DNA from 3 places in the Shewanella sp. 30m-14 genome. Region 3 is predicted to be linked to each of the others. Evidence: predicted binding sites of a transcription regulator. Region 3 holds the regulator's gene; each other region holds the start of a gene.

Region 1 (5,650 bases), on a different contig from region 3:
ATAGAACTTCTTTACCTCGATACGCTCATCAGGCGCTAACCAAGTTAATTGCACTGTGCTGTTTATCCTTACCGACTAAAAGAAAATTATGATGCTAAGCCTAATTCATACTACTTGCGATAGCTCTTGTAGAGCAAACACCAGAGGTTAGGTCATATTGCTTTTCTAACCTAGTGTAGATGCGACTGAGGCCTTTGATGGCATGGATGCCATCGCAGAGCTTACAGGGACGTACTTGCTGCGAGTCTCAGTAGTATCTGCGCATACGCCGACCGCAGGTCATTGGAACCACTGCAGTTGGAAGTTAACTGTAATACGCTATTTATGGCGTCTTGCGTAATTGTGTCACGTTGATGCAAAACCTAATACAGCAAATTACAGACTCAACGACGATTTACTGTTTTGAAAAAGTCATCCATGGTAAATCGTCATAAATGTTCCAGACACAAAAAAACCGCCAAGTGGCGGTTTTTCATAGGCGTTGAACCAGCAACGCCGATTTAATCGGTAACGATTAAAGACCTGCGTCAGCGCGTAGTGCGTCAACTTTGTCAGTCGCTTCCCATGGGAACTCGTTACGACCAAAGTGACCATATGCTGCAGTCGCTTGGTAGATTGGGCGAGCTAGGTTTAACATCTCTGTTAGACCGTATGGGCGTAGGTCGAAGTGACGACGTACTAGGTCAATCAATAGCTCTTCGCCAACTTTAGCAGTGCCAAATGTTTCGATGCTGATTGACGTTGGCTCTGCAACACCAATAGCGTAAGACACTTGAAGCTCACAACGGTCTGCAAGACCTGCTGCAACGATGTTCTTAGCAACGTAACGTGCTGCGTATGCTGCACTACGGTCAACTTTTGATGGGTCTTTACCAGAGAAAGCACCACCACCGTGACGAGCCATACCGCCGTATGTGTCAACGATGATCTTACGACCCGTTAGACCACAATCACCTACTGGACCACCGATAACGAAACGGCCAGTTGGGTTGATGAAGTATTTAGTGTCTTTAGATAACCACTTAGCCGGTAATACTGGCTTGATGATGGTTTCCATTACACCTTCAATGAGGTCTGCTTGAGTCACATCTTCGCTGTGCTGCGTAGATAGAACAACTGCATCGATACCAGCAATGCTGCCATCTGAGTTATAAGCAAAAGTAACCTGACTTTTCGCATCAGGACGTAACCATGGAAGTGTCTTGTCTTTACGTACTTCAGACTGACGCTTAACTAGCTTGTGCGAATAAGTAATAGGCGCAGGCATGAGTACGTCGGTTTCGTTGTTGGCATAGCCAAACATTAAACCTTGGTCACCAGCACCTTGCTCTTTAGGGTCAGCACGGTCAACACCTTGGTTGATGTCTGGAGACTGCTTACCAATTACGTTTAGGATAGCGCAAGAGTCGGCATCAAAACCCATATCTGAGTGAGTGTAGCCAATGTCACGTACAGTCTTACGGGTGATCTCTTCGATATCAACCCAAGCTGAAGTGGTAACTTCGCCGCCAACCATAACCATGCCAGTTTTGACATAAGTTTCGCATGCTACACGAGCTTTTGGATCTTGCGCCAAAATTGCGTCTAGTACCGCATCAGAAATCTGATCGGCGATTTTATCTGGATGACCTTCTGAGACCGACTCAGAGGTAAACAAGTGCTTTGCCATGATGGAAAATCTCGTCTTTAAACAATTTGAATGTGTAGAAGTATCTACATCTAGACGGCTATTCTAGTGTAAAACAGAGTTGATGACACCCCTTTCACTAAATTTTGTGCAGTCACGCGCGCATTTTATTTGCTAGATACATATTTAATAGGGTTTTTGATTTACATTAGATCTATGTAAGTAAAGGTGATTTTTACTGTTTTATGCGCAGCGTTCTGATTTAGGAATGATCAATAATTTGCCCATTTTTGCCAAAAATTCACCGCTGAAATAGAAAAAAGCTATTATTTGATGGCATTAATTTGCTCAAGCTTCATTCATCTCACTTAAAAGTGCCAATATTTTTCATTCTGGGTGAATTAAATTTGCGTCCTACTGGCGAGTAGGCGAAAATATGGCTCCAAAATTTGCTGTAGGGAAGGGAAAAGCAAATACAAATTTGTGGCCCTTTTCTCAATCTAAGCCTCAATACCTCAAAACGAAGCAGGAGAGAGCATGTCATCTCGTAAAGAACTCGCAAACGCAATCCGCGCATTGACCATGGATGCTGTTCAAAAAGCCAATTCTGGTCACCCAGGTGCACCAATGGGGATGGCTGATATTGCTGAAGTGCTATGGAACGATTTCCTAAAGCACAACCCAAACAACCCAGACTGGGTTGATCGTGACCGCTTTATCCTTTCTAACGGCCACGGCTCTATGCTTATTTACTCTTTGCTGCACCTTACAGGTTACGCATTACCTATCGAAGAGTTGAAAAACTTCCGTCAGCTTCACTCTAAAACACCGGGACACCCAGAATACGGTTACACTCCAGGTGTTGAAACAACCACTGGGCCGTTAGGTGCTGGTATCAGTAACGCTGTAGGTATGGCGATTGCTGAAAAGACACTGGCTGCACAGTTCAACCAGCCTGGTCACGACATCGTTGATCACTTCACATACTGCTTCCTAGGCGATGGCTGTTTGATGGAAGGTATCTCTCATGAAGCATGTTCACTAGCCGGCACCCTAGGTCTTGGCAAGCTAGTCGCGTTCTGGGATGACAACGGTATTTCTATCGATGGTCACGTAGAAGGCTGGTTCACTGACGATACGCCTAAGCGTTTTGAGTCTTACGGCTGGCACGTCATTGCTAACGTAGACGGACACGACAGCGACGCAATCCGCGCAGCTATCGAAGAAGCTAAGTCAGTTACTAACAAGCCAACAATGATTTGCTGCAAAACCACAATCGGTTTTGGTTCACCAAACAAGTCTGGCAGCCACGACTGTCACGGCGCACCACTAGGTGATGCTGAAATCGCAGCGGCTCGTGAATTCCTTGGCTGGAACCACGGTGCATTTGAAATCCCAGAAAACGTTTACGCGGGTTGGGATGCTAAAGAAGCGGGTCAAGCTAACGAAGCTAACTGGAACGATAAGTTCGCAGCATATGAAGCAGCATTCCCAGAATTGGCGGCTGAATACAAGCGTCGTGTTATTTCTGGCGACCTACCTGCTGACTTTGAAGAGAAAGCACAAGCTTTCGTTCAAGAGTGTCAAGATAAAGCAGAAGGCATTGCTAGCCGTAAAGCATCACAAAATGCTATCGGTGCATTTGGTGCTATCCTACCTGAAATGCTAGGTGGCTCTGCAGATCTAGCCGGTTCTAACCTAACGCTTTGGTCTGGCTCTAAAGGTATTCAAGACGATCCAGCCGGTAACTACATCTATTACGGTGTACGTGAATTCGGCATGAGCGGTATCATGAACGGTGCTTCTCTACACGGTGGTTTCATCAACTACGGCGCAACGTTCATGATGTTTATGGAATACGCACGTAACGCTGTACGTATGTCTGCATTGATGGGCATTCAGAACATCTTCGTTTATACCCATGACTCTATCGGTCAAGGTGAAGATGGTCCAACTCACCAGCCAGTTGAACAGCTTGCTAACCTACGTATGACACCAAACATGACGGTATGGCGTCCATGTGATGCGGCTGAAACTGCGGTTTCTTGGAAGAATGCAATCGAGCGCCGTAACGCGCCAACATCGCTAATCTTCAGCCGTCAAAACCTACCAGCTCAAGCACGTAGCGCTGAGCAGTTAGCAAACGTTGTTAAAGGTGGTTATGTACTAAGTGATTGCGCTGGTACGCCAGACCTAATCCTGATTGCTACAGGCTCTGAAGTTCAGCTAGCACTAGATTCTGCAAAAGTACTGACTGAGCAAGGCCAAAAGGTTCGCGTTGTGTCTATGCCGTCAACTAACGAGTTCGATAAGCAAGATGCGGCTTATAAAGAGTCTGTACTACCAGCCTCTGTGACTAAGCGTGTTGCGATTGAAGCGGCTCACGTTGATTTCTGGCACAAGTATGTTGGCTTTGGCGGCGCAGTTGTGGGCATGAGCACCTTCGGTGAGTCTGCTCCTGGTGGCGACTTGTTGAAGTACTTTGGCTTTACTGTTGAAAACGTTGTAGCAACCGTTAACGGACTATAATCAGCTAACGTGTCAGAGCTAATGATGCAATGGGCGGTTAACCTAGGCGCGAGTCGAAAGATTAATCAGTGTATTGCATCAATAATTTGCTCTATGATACAGAATAATTGTTTACGTATTTTTTACTTTAAGCATTTATGATACAACGGCTTACCTATTGAGGTAGGCCGTTGTCGTATCAATAATTAAGCTGTTAAAGGAAATAGAAAGCTTACATGATCAGAGTCGCTATCAATGGTTATGGCCGTATCGGTCGTTCAATTCTTCGTGCAGTGTATGAATCTGCCAAACGTGACCGCATTCAGATAGTGGCGATTAATGAGTTGGCCAAACCTGAAGCGATGCTTCATTTAACTCAGTACGACACCACCCACGGGCGCTTCCACACCCAAGTGTCACTTGATAATCAGCATATGATTATTGGTGACGACGCCATTAAATTGCTGCATGAACCTAATCCTGAAAATCTGCCCTGGAAAGAACTGGATATTGATATTGTTTATGAAGCGACGGGCGTGCTTAATGACAGAGTGCAATGTGAAGCGCATATAAAAGCGGGTGCTAAGCAAGTTCTAATCAGTAACCCGTCATCTAGCGATGTCGACGCCACCATTGTTTATGGTGTTAACCAAGATTTACTCAAAGCCGAACATACCATAGTGTCGAATGCATCATGCACGACTAACTGTATCGTACCGGTGATCGACGTGCTCGATAAGCATTTTGAAGTTAAAAGTGGTGCGATTACCACTATCCATTCGGCAATGAATGATCAGCAAGTGATCGATGCCTATCATGACGATTTACGTAGAACCCGCGCCGCTGGTCAATCAATCATCCCTGTCGATACTAAACTTGCCCGGGGTATTGAGCGTATTTTGCCGCACATGAAAGATAAGTTTGAAGCTATCTCTGTACGCGTGCCGACCATTAACGTCACCGCAATCGACCTTTCCGTTACGCTCAATAAGCGCGTCGATATCGAAACCGTGAACCGAGTGCTTAAACAAGCAACTGAAGGTTCATATTCTGGCGTGGTCGGATTTACCAATGAGCCGTTAGTATCGTGTGACTTTAACCACGACCCACGTTCAAGCATTGTCGATGGCACGCAGACCCGAGTCAGCGATGGTCATTTGGTGAAGCTATTACTCTGGTGTGATAACGAGTGGGGTTTTGCTAACCGTATGCTCGATACCAGTTTAGAGATGATTAAGGCAAGAAGGTCCTAGGATCTAGGTCCTAGGAAAGTCAAAGACGGTAAAAGCAGGTTAAAGGCTGAGAAGGTTCTAGGTTCTAGGAAAAGCGAAGACGGGAAAGGCCGGAAAGGCTGAGACGGTGCGAGCAGAGACGGAAAAGCTAAGAAACGGCGCAAGGTGGGACTTTGCTGTTCCTAGTAGGGCGTAGCCCGTCCTCGCAGCGAAGCGTCCTAGGATCTAGGTCCTTGTTCTAAAGTAGGTCGGCATTTATGCCGTCACCTTTGATGGGCTAAAG
Region 2 (5,650 bases), on a different contig from region 3:
GACGGGGTAACAGTTTAGCAAATAGATTGATAAATACGCCTCTTCAATGAGCACTAAAAGGAGAACGGGTTTAATGGATAAAGCCACCATTTTAGTAGTGGATGATACCCCTGAGAATATTGATATTTTGGTGGGGATCCTAGGCGGAGATTATAAAGTGAAGGTGGCCATTGATGGCCCTAAAGCGTTGGCTTTAGCGGCTAAAACCACACCGGATCTTATTCTTCTTGATGTGATGATGCCGGGAATGAATGGCTATGAGGTGTGTAAACGGCTTAAGCAAGATCCATTAACCTGCCATATCCCAGTGATATTTGTGACCGCTCTCGCCGATGTTTCCGACGAAACTCAAGGGTTTGAGCTAGGCGCAGTTGATTACATCACTAAACCTGTTAGTGCACCCGTTGTGAAAGCGAGGGTAAAAACTCATTTAACCTTGTATGATCAAAAACGTCTGCTCGAACAAGAAGTGAAAGTGCGTACAAAAGAGTTAGAAGAGACTCGTTTTGAAATCATTCGTCGCCTTGGCCGGGCTGCAGAATATAAAGATAATGAAACTGGCCTGCATGTTATAAGAATGAGTCATTATGCTCGATTGTTGGCGATAGAGTCTGACCTGCCCGATAAGTATTGCGAACTTATTTATAACGCAGCACCTATGCATGATATCGGTAAAATAGGCACGCCTGATTCTATTCTAAAAAAGCCTGGAAAACTGGATGAGGATGAATGGGTTGAGATGCAGCGCCACGCCGAAATTGGAGCTGAAATCATTGGTGATCACAATGACCCCCTGCTAGAAATGGCCCGTCGAATAGCATTAACGCATCACGAAAAGTGGGATGGTAGCGGTTATCCTAATGGATTAGTGGGAGAAGAGATCCCGATAGAAGGTCGCATTGTAGCAATCGCGGATGTGTTTGATGCATTAACTTCTATCCGCCCCTATAAAAAAGCATGGAGTGTGGAAGAAACGGTTGCACTCATTGAGAGCGAGGCGGGTAAACAGTTTGATCCTGAGTTGGTGGAACACTTTAAACAGATAATTGATGAGGCAATTAAGATCCGTGATGCCCACAACGAAAGTGAGTAGCATTGAGCCTATGGTAAAGATTGCTGAGCATTAAATATAAAAGGCGCATAACGCGCCTTTTTTCGGTCTATTTGTTACTGCCTACACTGATAAAAAGCGACTGCAGAACTGATAGTGATTACTATCAGTCTTGCTCTTCTAGCGAGTAAGGCAGTGCAATTAAGCTCAGTTCAGAGCCAGCATCGGCAGCAACTCTTAACTTAGCATCGAGCTGGGTATCGTTGGCTAATACTGCAGTTAACAACACTTGCTCGCCACGCTGTACAGATTCGATGATAGTCCCCGCACGGCGGAAGCCTTCATCATCTTCTAGTGCAATCTCAAGTTGGCTTTCATTGGTTAATGGCGCTGTTACGGTACCGCTAACAATATAAAGTGCGCGTTTGTTACCACCGCGATACTTCATTCGAGCAATGGTTTCTTGGCCCATGTAGCAGCCCTTGTTAAAGCTGATGCCATTGACCGCCTGTAAATTACACATCTGCGGTACAAATTGACCTTGATGATTAGCGCCTAAATTAGGGTATCCTGCAGTGATTTCAAGGGCTTGCCATGCGCTAGCATCGAAAATAACTTGCTCGATATTCGCCACTAGGCTAGCGGCTTGTTCTGCTGCAATCGCGAGGATATAACGACCTGCATCATGAATAATCATGCCGTTATCGATTAAGGTCAGCTCGTTATTTAGTTCACCAAACTGCGCGGTTAACCAAGCCTTTGCCTGTTCACCAGCCACACCTAACAATAACCAAGCATCGCTTGCGTCGCTAAGTTCAGCTTTACTAAATACGGCGTATTTTTGCAGTTGTGGTAGGTCAAGTGCCAAGGTGTCTTTTGGCATCATTAAGAAAAGGGTGTCACCTTTAGCGAAGGTTCTAAAGCTGGCCAGCATCTTACCTTTAGGATCACAATGAGCGCCCCAGCGCCATTGGTCGCTTTCAAGCGAGCTGATATCGGTGGTCACTTGGCCGTGAATGAAGCTGCGGCCTTGCTCTCCAGTGACAGAGATTAAGCCTAAGTGTGTTAATTCAGAAAAAAGCAGTTCAGGCTGTTGTCCATTAAGAGGCCAAGTTGGCTGAGAAGTTGACAGCGTCATAAGAGGATCCAAGAATTAAACCAATAAGGACAATGATTGTACCGCTAAAATCTTACTGCGCAAGCGCAGCAGTTCAAACTCATTGCTATCATCAAGACAAAAAAAAGGCCGTATAATGTGATTATACGGCCTTATTCAGTGCAGTTTGCTAAAGGACTAGACGTTCAACTTCAGTTAGTGAATTAGACGTTGTTGACCTTTAATGAACTTTATTAGTGAAGCAATCGAGTTCTAATCGTGCCTTCAATCGCTTGCATCTCTATTAGCGCTTCGTCAGCCTTATCAGAATCGACTTCCATCACCACGTAACCAATTTCAGCCGTGGTTTGTAGATACTGAGCAGCAATGTTAATGCCTTTTTCTGCAAACGCGGAGTTAATCTGGATCAAAATCCCCGGACGGTTACGGTGAATATGCAGTAAGCGCGAAGTACCAGAGTGTTGAGCCAGTGACACTTCAGGGAAGTTCACCGCTGTCATGGTTGAACCATTATCTGAGTATTTAGCCAGTTTGCCAGCGACTTCGATACCGATGTTTTCTTGAGCCTCTGCCGTACTGCCGCCCACATGTGGAGTGAGTATGACATTGTCTAGGCCGCGTAGTGGGCTGACAAACTCATCGTCATTAGATTTAGGCTCAACAGGAAACACGTCGATGGCGGCACCAGCAAGGTGTTGCTCTTTTAGTGATGCCGCTAACGCATCGATATCAACCACTGTGCCGCGAGAGGCATTAATTAAAATGCTGCCTTTACGCATAGAAGCTAGCTCTTCATAGCTAATCATCTCTTTTGTCTGTGGTGTTTCAGGTACGTGTAGGCTCACCACATCGGCAATCGATAGCAGTTGCTGTAGTGAGTGCACTTGCTGTGCATTACCCAGCGGCAGTTTATCTTCAATATCAAAGAAGACAACGCGCATACCTAAGGTTTCAGCAAGAATACCTAGCTGAGTGCCAATATGGCCGTAACCGATAACCCCTAAGGTTTTACCGCGAGCCTCATAGCTTCCTGAAGCGCTTTTTAGCCAGCCACCACGGTGAGCTAGCGCATTACGCTGTGGGATCCCACGAAATAACATGATGATCTCACCGAGTACGAGTTCAGCTACGCTACGCGTATTTGAGAACGGTGCGTTAAATACAGGGATCCCCAGTTTTTCAGCTGCAGCGAGACTGACTTGGTTAGTACCAATACAGAAACAACCAATGCCAACGAGTTTGTCGGCTTGGGATAATACGTCTTCAGTCAATTGGGTACGGGAGCGGATACCAATAAAGTGGGCATCTTTAGTCGCTGAGGCTAATTCGTCTCCAGCGAGTGATGCTTTGTGATATTCAATGTTGGTGTAACCCGCACGTTCAAATACATCTACCGCAGATTGGTGGACGCCTTCCAACAGCAGGATCTTAATTTTATCCTTGTCCAGCGAATGTTTCGCCATGATTTATGTACCCTTTTAGTTTATATGTATTATGTATACTTAGTGCCACCGCAGAGACGACTAAACTCTACGTTGTAGGAGTGGTTTGGGTATAGACTGTCAATGTACTAAGGACTGCAAAGCCTTCACAACTGATATTTACTTCGAAAGCGTAACAGAGGTAACAAAGTATCACTTTTTTTACTGACTGTGGAGGGCTAGATGGCTAAAGTGTTTATTCTTAATTTAGAACAATATGGTATATGAGGGCGATATTTTGAATAAAAGCGCTGTGTGGCTAGTGATATTCTTCGCAGTATTAATCTGGTCAGGTATTAATCCTAAAGATCAATTTACCTGGTTTTTAGAGGTTGCACCGGCCTTAATTGCATTACCTATTCTGATCTATACCCGCAATAGTTTTGCTTTAACGAGTTTAGCTTATGGCTTGATTTTGATTCACTGCATCATTTTGATGGTGGGTGGACATTATACCTATGCTGAAGTGCCGCTATTTGATTGGATTAGCGACTGGACGGGCGCTCAGCGTAATAACTACGACAAAGTCGGCCATTTTGCTCAAGGTTTTATTCCGACTATTTTGGCCCGCGAGGTATTTATACGTCTCAGTGTTGTTAAGTTAGGAGCTTGGTGTAACTTTCTAGCTATCTGTTTTGCTTTAGCATTCTCTGCTTTCTATGAACTTATAGAGTGGTGGGTTGCGGAGCTGACCGGTGAAGATGCCGAAGCGTTTTTAGGCACCCAAGGGTACGTATGGGACACGCAGTCTGATATGGCAATGGCGCTAGTAGGGGCAATATCAGCCATTCTGTTGCTTAGCCGTTTGCATGATAAGCAGTTGAGCACAAAACTTAGTCAGTAAAAATCATAGTCAGTAAAAATCATAGTCAGTAAAAATCATAGTAGGCTTGCTGGCTATACCAGTTTACCTAGGCATAGACTAGGTAAACTCTGTATACTTCTGCTGCTTATAACGAGTTACATGATGTGGCTCGGGCCAATATTTAAAATCGTGCTTTCGTTCTAAAGCTAACAAGCGTTAATCTGTTCTGGGAATGACTTCAGGATCTAGATTTTAGTTTGTTCTATTTAACGGACAGGCAAAACTTTTCAGGGAGGAAAGTGATGAGAAAAATTGACGAAGTCGTCTTTCTGCATCAAATGGCGTCCCCTTGTCATTTGGCAATACTTGCAGAGTCAATCGGATTAAAAACTCGGGTTATCTCTAATGTAGAACAGCTTGAAGCCAATAGTAGTGATAACTGCTTTTATCTGGTTTCTCAACAAGGTGCAGCGCTCGATATTAATGGGATTCCGTTGGTGGCGACTCAATTGGTCAAGCATGTTCCTGTAGCGCTTTATCATGTCGAACGAGAAGGTATTGCTGCAGAAGCTGCATTGCTGCAAGGGATCCGTGGTCTACTGTTTTTGAATGAACGTATGGACCTGCTGCTAACTGGCTTACGTAAGATGTTAGCCGATGAGTTATGGTTCGATAGGCCGTTGATGAGCAGTGTATTGCGTCAATTAGTCAGCAAAATGGATGTACCTGAAGCCTTGACCAGTGAAGAGTCGGAATCACTTGAGGTGCTAACTAATCGTGAGAAAACCATTATTCAATTGGTATCGAGTGGCGCACGCAATAAAGAGATCGCAGGTAAGCTGAGTATTAGCGAGCATACGGTTAAGGCACATATCTCTTCTATATTTAGAAAAACTCAAGCGAGAAATCGTGTAGAACTGCTGCGCTGGGCACAATCATTCCAGAGCCAACTTAATCTATATGCATTGAACTAATGAATTTATCAGTATTGAGCATAAACTCACACGACTAACGTTACTCTGAACATAGCTTTGAACTGTAGTGGTATAGTTAATTTTAACATAGCTCTGAGCATGGTCAGGCTTAATTTAAGCTCGTTAACACTGTATCGGAAGCGCTAAAGCTCACCTTTTAGGCGTGTTTTGGCGTCCGACTTCTGCACTCAGTGACCTTACAAGCGAACAAGCATTACATCA
Region 3 (5,650 bases):
TTAGCCAGGATGTGGATACCATAGAAGTTGAAGGGCAAAAGTTTACCTACCGCGTAGAGCCCTTAGTAACCGCTGGAGTGGTTTATGACTGGGGTATTTTATCGGTAACCACAGATATCGATCTGATTGAAAATAAGAAGTTTAAAGAGCTCGATGGTACTCAATATTGGCGCTTAGGGGGGGAAGTTAGAGCCTTTGATTGGATGTCGCTACGAGTGGGTTATCGCCATGATATGAAAGACTCTACAGCTAATCTCTATTCATTGGGTTCAGGCTTTGCCTTCGGTGATTCGTTTTTCTTAGACTTCACCGGTATGTTTGGTGATGACAATGCGGTAGGAGGCGTGCTGCAAACCTCCTACCATTTCTAACGAGTAACGCTAACCCATTAACTCTATCGTTGATTTAATGGTTAGGATAAGCGCACTGCCGCCACATAAAGCCAGAGTTAACGCTCTGGTTTTTTGTTTGTCGACTCGCCCAACCAATCGCCCCGCCACGATATATCCCAAAATCACAGAAGGTAGCAGCATTAAAGAGATATAAAAGTGATGCAAGGTCAGCAAGCCTGCAAATGCCAAAATGATCAAAGCAATCATCGAGCTGAAGATAAAGAAGGCCGATAAGGCGGCGCGAAATTGGCCTGCATCTTTACCGGAAAGCAAGATGGCAAGAGGCGGCCCACCAATTGCGGCTATGTTGCCAAAAATACCGGATAAAATGCCTGCGATAAATAAGCTAAATCGATTCACTGGAATGCTAAATTTCATCAAGCTTAAACCAACCGCCAATGCCACAATCGCGGCTATCGCCAGACCTAAAATCGGTTGCGGCGCAATTAAAATCAACGTCGCGCCGAGTATGCCGCCAGGAATACGACCTAAGAGTGCATATTGCAGGCCATTAAACTCAAGCTGACCTCGCTCTCTAAATAGGGTCAGCAGTGCAATAGAGAATCCCATCATGATAACAGGTGCAGGTACTAGGCTCGGATCGACGATATACAGCAAGGGGCTTGCAACGACGGCTAGGCCAAAGCCGATAAGACTTTGGGTTAGTGCGCCACAAAAGATAATCAGTGAGGCAAGTAGTAATGTAATGGGTTCGATCATCTGTTTATCCAGCCAAGACGGCTTATATGGGAACGAATATAGGTTGGCCTATCAGTGACGATGGCGTGAATCGATTTACAGGCAAACTATCAGTCTGCTACACGTTTATAGTGGTATAGAAGCAGATAAGGACTGCTAAGCAGTCCTTATCTGGAGATCATGTTTGTCGATAATCAATGAAGATTATTCAAGTTCTTCCCACTCAATGCCCATTTCATCCATTAGACGTTTAACCTCTGCAGGCATGCTGTCGGGTTTATCTTTAGTTAGATCGGCATCGTTTGGCAGTGGCTGGCCTGTGTATGCATGCAGGAATGCTTCGCACAACAGTTCACTGTTTGTGGCGTGACGCAAGTTATTCACCTGGCGGCGTGTGCGTTCATCGGTAAGTACTTTAAGTACTTTCAAAGGAATGGACACAGTAATTTTTTTCACTTGTTCATTCTTTTTGCCGTGTTCAGCATATGGGCTGATATAATCGCCATTCCACTCAGTCATTGACTCACCTGTAATTTCAAAATTCGGGGCAGATTTTAACCCTTTAAATTGTGCAGTCAAATTATTGCCTCTTATTTATGATAAATGCAAATAGATTTCTATATGCATGGACGTCTAAACGTCTAAAGTGGTTGACGAGGAGGATGTGCTTAGGTACATTTAGACGTCCAGACATCTCTAATAAGAAAATCAGTAACTAAGGAGTAGTACATGACCGAGCGTAAACTTGCCACCGCGGCAGTGCGTCAAGGCATTGAGTCCGATAGCCAACATGGCGCTGTTGTACCGCCAATATACCTGTCAACTAACTACTCTTTTGATGGTCATAAAAATCCAAGAGACTTCGATTATAGCCGCTCGGGTAACCCAACTCGCTCCATTCTTGGCGATGCGATTTCCGAACTTGAAAAAGGTGCGACGGGAGTGGTGACTTGCACTGGTATGGCGGCAATCACCTTGGCGACAAATCTACTCGGGCCAGATGATTTACTTGTCGTGCCACATGACTGTTATGGCGGCAGTTACCGTTTATTTACTAACCTTGCCAAGAAAGGTCAGTTTAAGTTGCTAGTAGTGGATCAGACTGACTCACAGGCACTTAATCAGGCGATAGCGCAAAAACCTAAGATGGTATGGTTAGAAACACCGTCGAACCCCTTACTTCGCGTGGTCGATATTGAAGCTATCAGTTCGGCTAGCCATGAAGTCGGCGCGTTAGTCGTCGTCGATAACACTTTTCTGTCACCTATTTTGCAACAGCCGTTATTACTTGGCGCCGATATCGTGATCCATTCTACGACAAAATATATTAATGGTCATAGTGATGTGGTGGGCGGTGCTGTTGTGGCTAAAGATCCTGAAGTCGGAGAGTTGCTGCATTGGTGGTCAAATACATTAGGGCTAACGGGTTCAGCATTTGATAGTTATCTCACTTTGCGCGGAATTCGCACACTTGCAGTACGAATTCGCGAACATCAGGCGAATGCGCAACGAATTCTTGATACCCTAGTCAATCATAAAGCTGTATCCAAAATTTATTACCCAGGGCTTAAAGATCACCCGGGGCATGAGATTGCGGCCAAGCAGCAAAAAGGTTTTGGCGCCATGTTGAGCTTTGAGCTCCAAGGTGGGGAGCCCCAGTTGGTGGAGTTCTTAAAAAATCTAAATTATTTTTCAGTTGCAGAAAGTCTTGGCGGCGTTGAAAGTTTAGTGGCCGTTCCTGCGACCATGACACATAGGGCGATGGAGCCAGAGGCTCGCGCTGAAGCTGGCGTAAAAGATACGCTTATCCGTCTTTCTGTTGGTATCGAAGATGCTGACGATCTTGTTGCCGATATTGAAGCTGCGCTTAATGCTGCAGCCGCTTGTTAATTAAAGGGGTATACGATGGCACGCTGTCACTTACATAAATTTGGTGGCTCAAGTCTAGCGGATGCAGACTGTTACCGTCGCGTTGCTCATATTTTGCTGACGCATGGCCACAGCGACGATTTAGTTGTGGTGTCAGCTGCCGGTAAAAGTACTAATTTCCTGTATAAGTTGCTCGAATTAAGTAGCACTAAACAGTTGTGGCAAGAAGAGCTGCAGACACTCATTAGCTTTCAGCAAAATTTGATTGAGCAATTGCTCTCAAATGAGCAGGCACGTTCTTTAAGAGAGCGTTTATCTACCGATAAATCTCAGCTGATCAGTCTATTGTCGATAGAGTCAATTAATGACTATCAGAGCAGCCAGGTAGTCAGCTTTGGTGAGCGTTGGTCAGCGCGCCTATTAGCTGCATTGCTGCGCGAGTCAGGGGTTGCGGCGTCGGATGTCGATGCTCGCACCTTACTGATTGCTGATGAGGGCGCAGTGCCGCAAATTCGCTTGCAAGAGTCTCGCGAGCGTGTGCATCTGATGACCGAAGCACACCCAAATGAGCGGCTAATTATTACGGGGTTTATCTGCGCTAATGAGCGTGGTGATACCTTACTGTTAGGGCGTAATGGCTCTGATTTTAGTGCCACCTTGATTGCTAGCTTAGCGGATATTGAGCGGGTCACGATTTGGACCGACGTTGAAGGGGTATTTAACGCCGATCCGAATAAGATCAACGATGCAAAGTTGCTGAGTAGTCTTTCACTTGCTGAGGCAAACCGTTTAGCCCATTTAGGCTCACCGGTACTGCATAATCGTACTTTGCAGCCACTATTTGATACCCAAGTGAGTCTGGCTGTGCGTTCAAGTTACGCCTCCCACACAGACTTTACCTTGATTGCACCTAAGAGTTCTTCGGCAAGTGCGCCAGTGGTGACAAACTTAAGTAGCGTTGCCTTGTTTAATCTTGAGCTGAAGAGCGATTTTAAACAGTTTATCGCCTTGCTTGAAGAAACAGGCTTGAGCCCACTTGCTCATTGGGAGCTTGGGCAAAACCGAATTGAGTTGACCGTAACGCTTGAAAACCAGAAGCAAGTGTTAGCTTTGCTTGATGTTAATCGTGAAGCATTAGCTGTGAGTAATATTAAGATCACCGAAGACTTAGGCCTAGTTGCGTTAGTCAGCGCCGATGCAAACCTTTACCGTCGTGGATTTGCCAGATTATTGAGCCGTAACGCCAGACCACTATTTAACGATGGCATGAGTCTCGTGACATTAGTGCCGCAAGGGCAAGTTAACCTGCTAACGCAAAAAGTTCATCGTCGCTGCGCCGGTCCACGTAAGCGCATTGGTGTGCTATTGCTAGGGGTGGGCAATATTGGTGAAGCTTGGGTCGATCTGTTTAGCAATGCCCAGGCGGCGCTTAATAAAGAGTTAGAAGCCAGTGTTGAGCTTGTTGGTTTAGTGAGCTCACGCAAGGCACTAATTAGCGATGAAGGTATTGAGCTTGATACTTGGAAACAGGTTTTTGAAGAGCATGCGACGCCTTGGCAATATAGTCACTTATTTGATGAGGTACATGAGCTGGAGTGTGATGAAGTTATTGCGCTCGATATTAGTGCCAGCGCTGATTTAACTCTGCAATATCCAGAGTTTTTTGCCCGCGGAATACATGTTGTAAGTGCTAATAAACTTGCAGGATCAGGTCCATTACCTTTTTACCGAGAGCTTAAGCAGCAACTGGATAATCGTCGCCTGTTTTGGCGTTATAACGCCAGTTGTGGTGCAGGTTTACCTGTGCAACATGCCTTAAACGATCTGCATAATAGTGGTGACAGCATAGAGGCGGTTGGTGGGATCTTCTCTGGCACACTTTGTTGGTTATTTGAAAACTTTGATGCGAAGAAACCTTTCTCGGAATTGGTTATTGAGGCGAGGGGCTTAGGGATCACTGAACCAGACCCTAGGGATGATTTATCTGGCCGTGATATGCAACGTAAACTACTGATCTTAGCCCGTGAAATAGGCTTTGAGATTGAGCTAGAAGATATCGAACTTAAGTCTTTGGTACCTGCTAACTTGGCTGAATTGCCGCTAGAGCAGTTTTTGTCGCGAATTTGCGAGTTAGATGAAGATATGCAGCAACAGTTTGAGGCTGCAGCAGAGCAAGATAAAGTTCTGAGATATGTGGCTTCTTTAGATAAGGTGGATGGCAAGCTAAAGGCTGAGGTGAGCTTACAATGGGTTGATAATAGTCACCCTTACGCTAACCTAACACCAGGCGATAACGTGTTCGTGATCCGTAGCGAGTTCTACCAAGATAACCCATTGATAATTCGTGGGCCGGGTGCGGGTCGCTTAGTCACAGCTGCTGCCGTGCAGTCGGACCTAGCGCATATTTGCAGAGATTTGCTGCAAGAATAATGTTCACATTTTTGCTGTTACAAAGGACTCGTTTGAGTCCTTTTTTATTTTCAGCTCTAAACCATCTTGTTCAAAAGGCGGATTTTTTACTGTCTCAAGAAAAAAACTCACTTGCCTGCTTTTTGCGCTTGACTTCACTCTCAGTTTCTCTAGTATATGGACATATAGACGTCCAAACGTCTGTTTCGGATTGCAATCTAATGCTGAAGTTGAGGAAGTAGAAATGGGTTTTCATCACGCACAACATGCAACATCATTAA

Evidence for each region. Region 3 encodes MetJ, which represses methionine synthesis genes. Its sites were predicted from a motif close to TAGACGTCTAGACGTCTA; they were not measured.
Region 1: the regulator MetJ is predicted to act here: its motif matches at 1,713-1,730, upstream of metK (methionine adenosyltransferase).
Region 2: the regulator MetJ is predicted to act here: its motif matches at 3,822-3,839, upstream of serA (phosphoglycerate dehydrogenase).

Annotation. Positions count from the first base shown of each region.
Region 1 is NZ_JBRILW010000004.1:134,037-139,686, forward strand. It holds gene ACVBIU_RS04610 (GNAT family N-acetyltransferase) at 1-54, opposite strand, end outside; gene metK (methionine adenosyltransferase) at 515-1,669, opposite strand; gene tkt (transketolase) at 2,165-4,156, shown strand; gene epd (erythrose-4-phosphate dehydrogenase) at 4,372-5,388, shown strand.
Region 2 is NZ_JBRILW010000033.1:39,338-44,987, forward strand. It holds gene ACVBIU_RS18620 (HD domain-containing phosphohydrolase) at 74-1,093, shown strand; gene ygfZ (tRNA-modifying protein YgfZ) at 1,218-2,189, opposite strand; gene serA (phosphoglycerate dehydrogenase) at 2,402-3,631, opposite strand; gene ACVBIU_RS18635 (DUF2238 domain-containing protein) at 3,888-4,493, shown strand; gene ACVBIU_RS18640 (response regulator transcription factor) at 4,757-5,428, shown strand.
Region 3 is NZ_JBRILW010000023.1:13,002-18,651, forward strand. It holds gene ACVBIU_RS15880 (conjugal transfer protein TraF) at 1-371, shown strand, start outside; gene ACVBIU_RS15885 (sulfite exporter TauE/SafE family protein) at 381-1,112, opposite strand; gene metJ (met regulon transcriptional regulator MetJ) at 1,296-1,610, opposite strand; gene metB (cystathionine gamma-synthase) at 1,821-2,981, shown strand; gene ACVBIU_RS15900 (bifunctional aspartate kinase/homoserine dehydrogenase II) at 2,997-5,390, shown strand; gene metF (methylenetetrahydrofolate reductase) at 5,614-5,650, shown strand, end outside.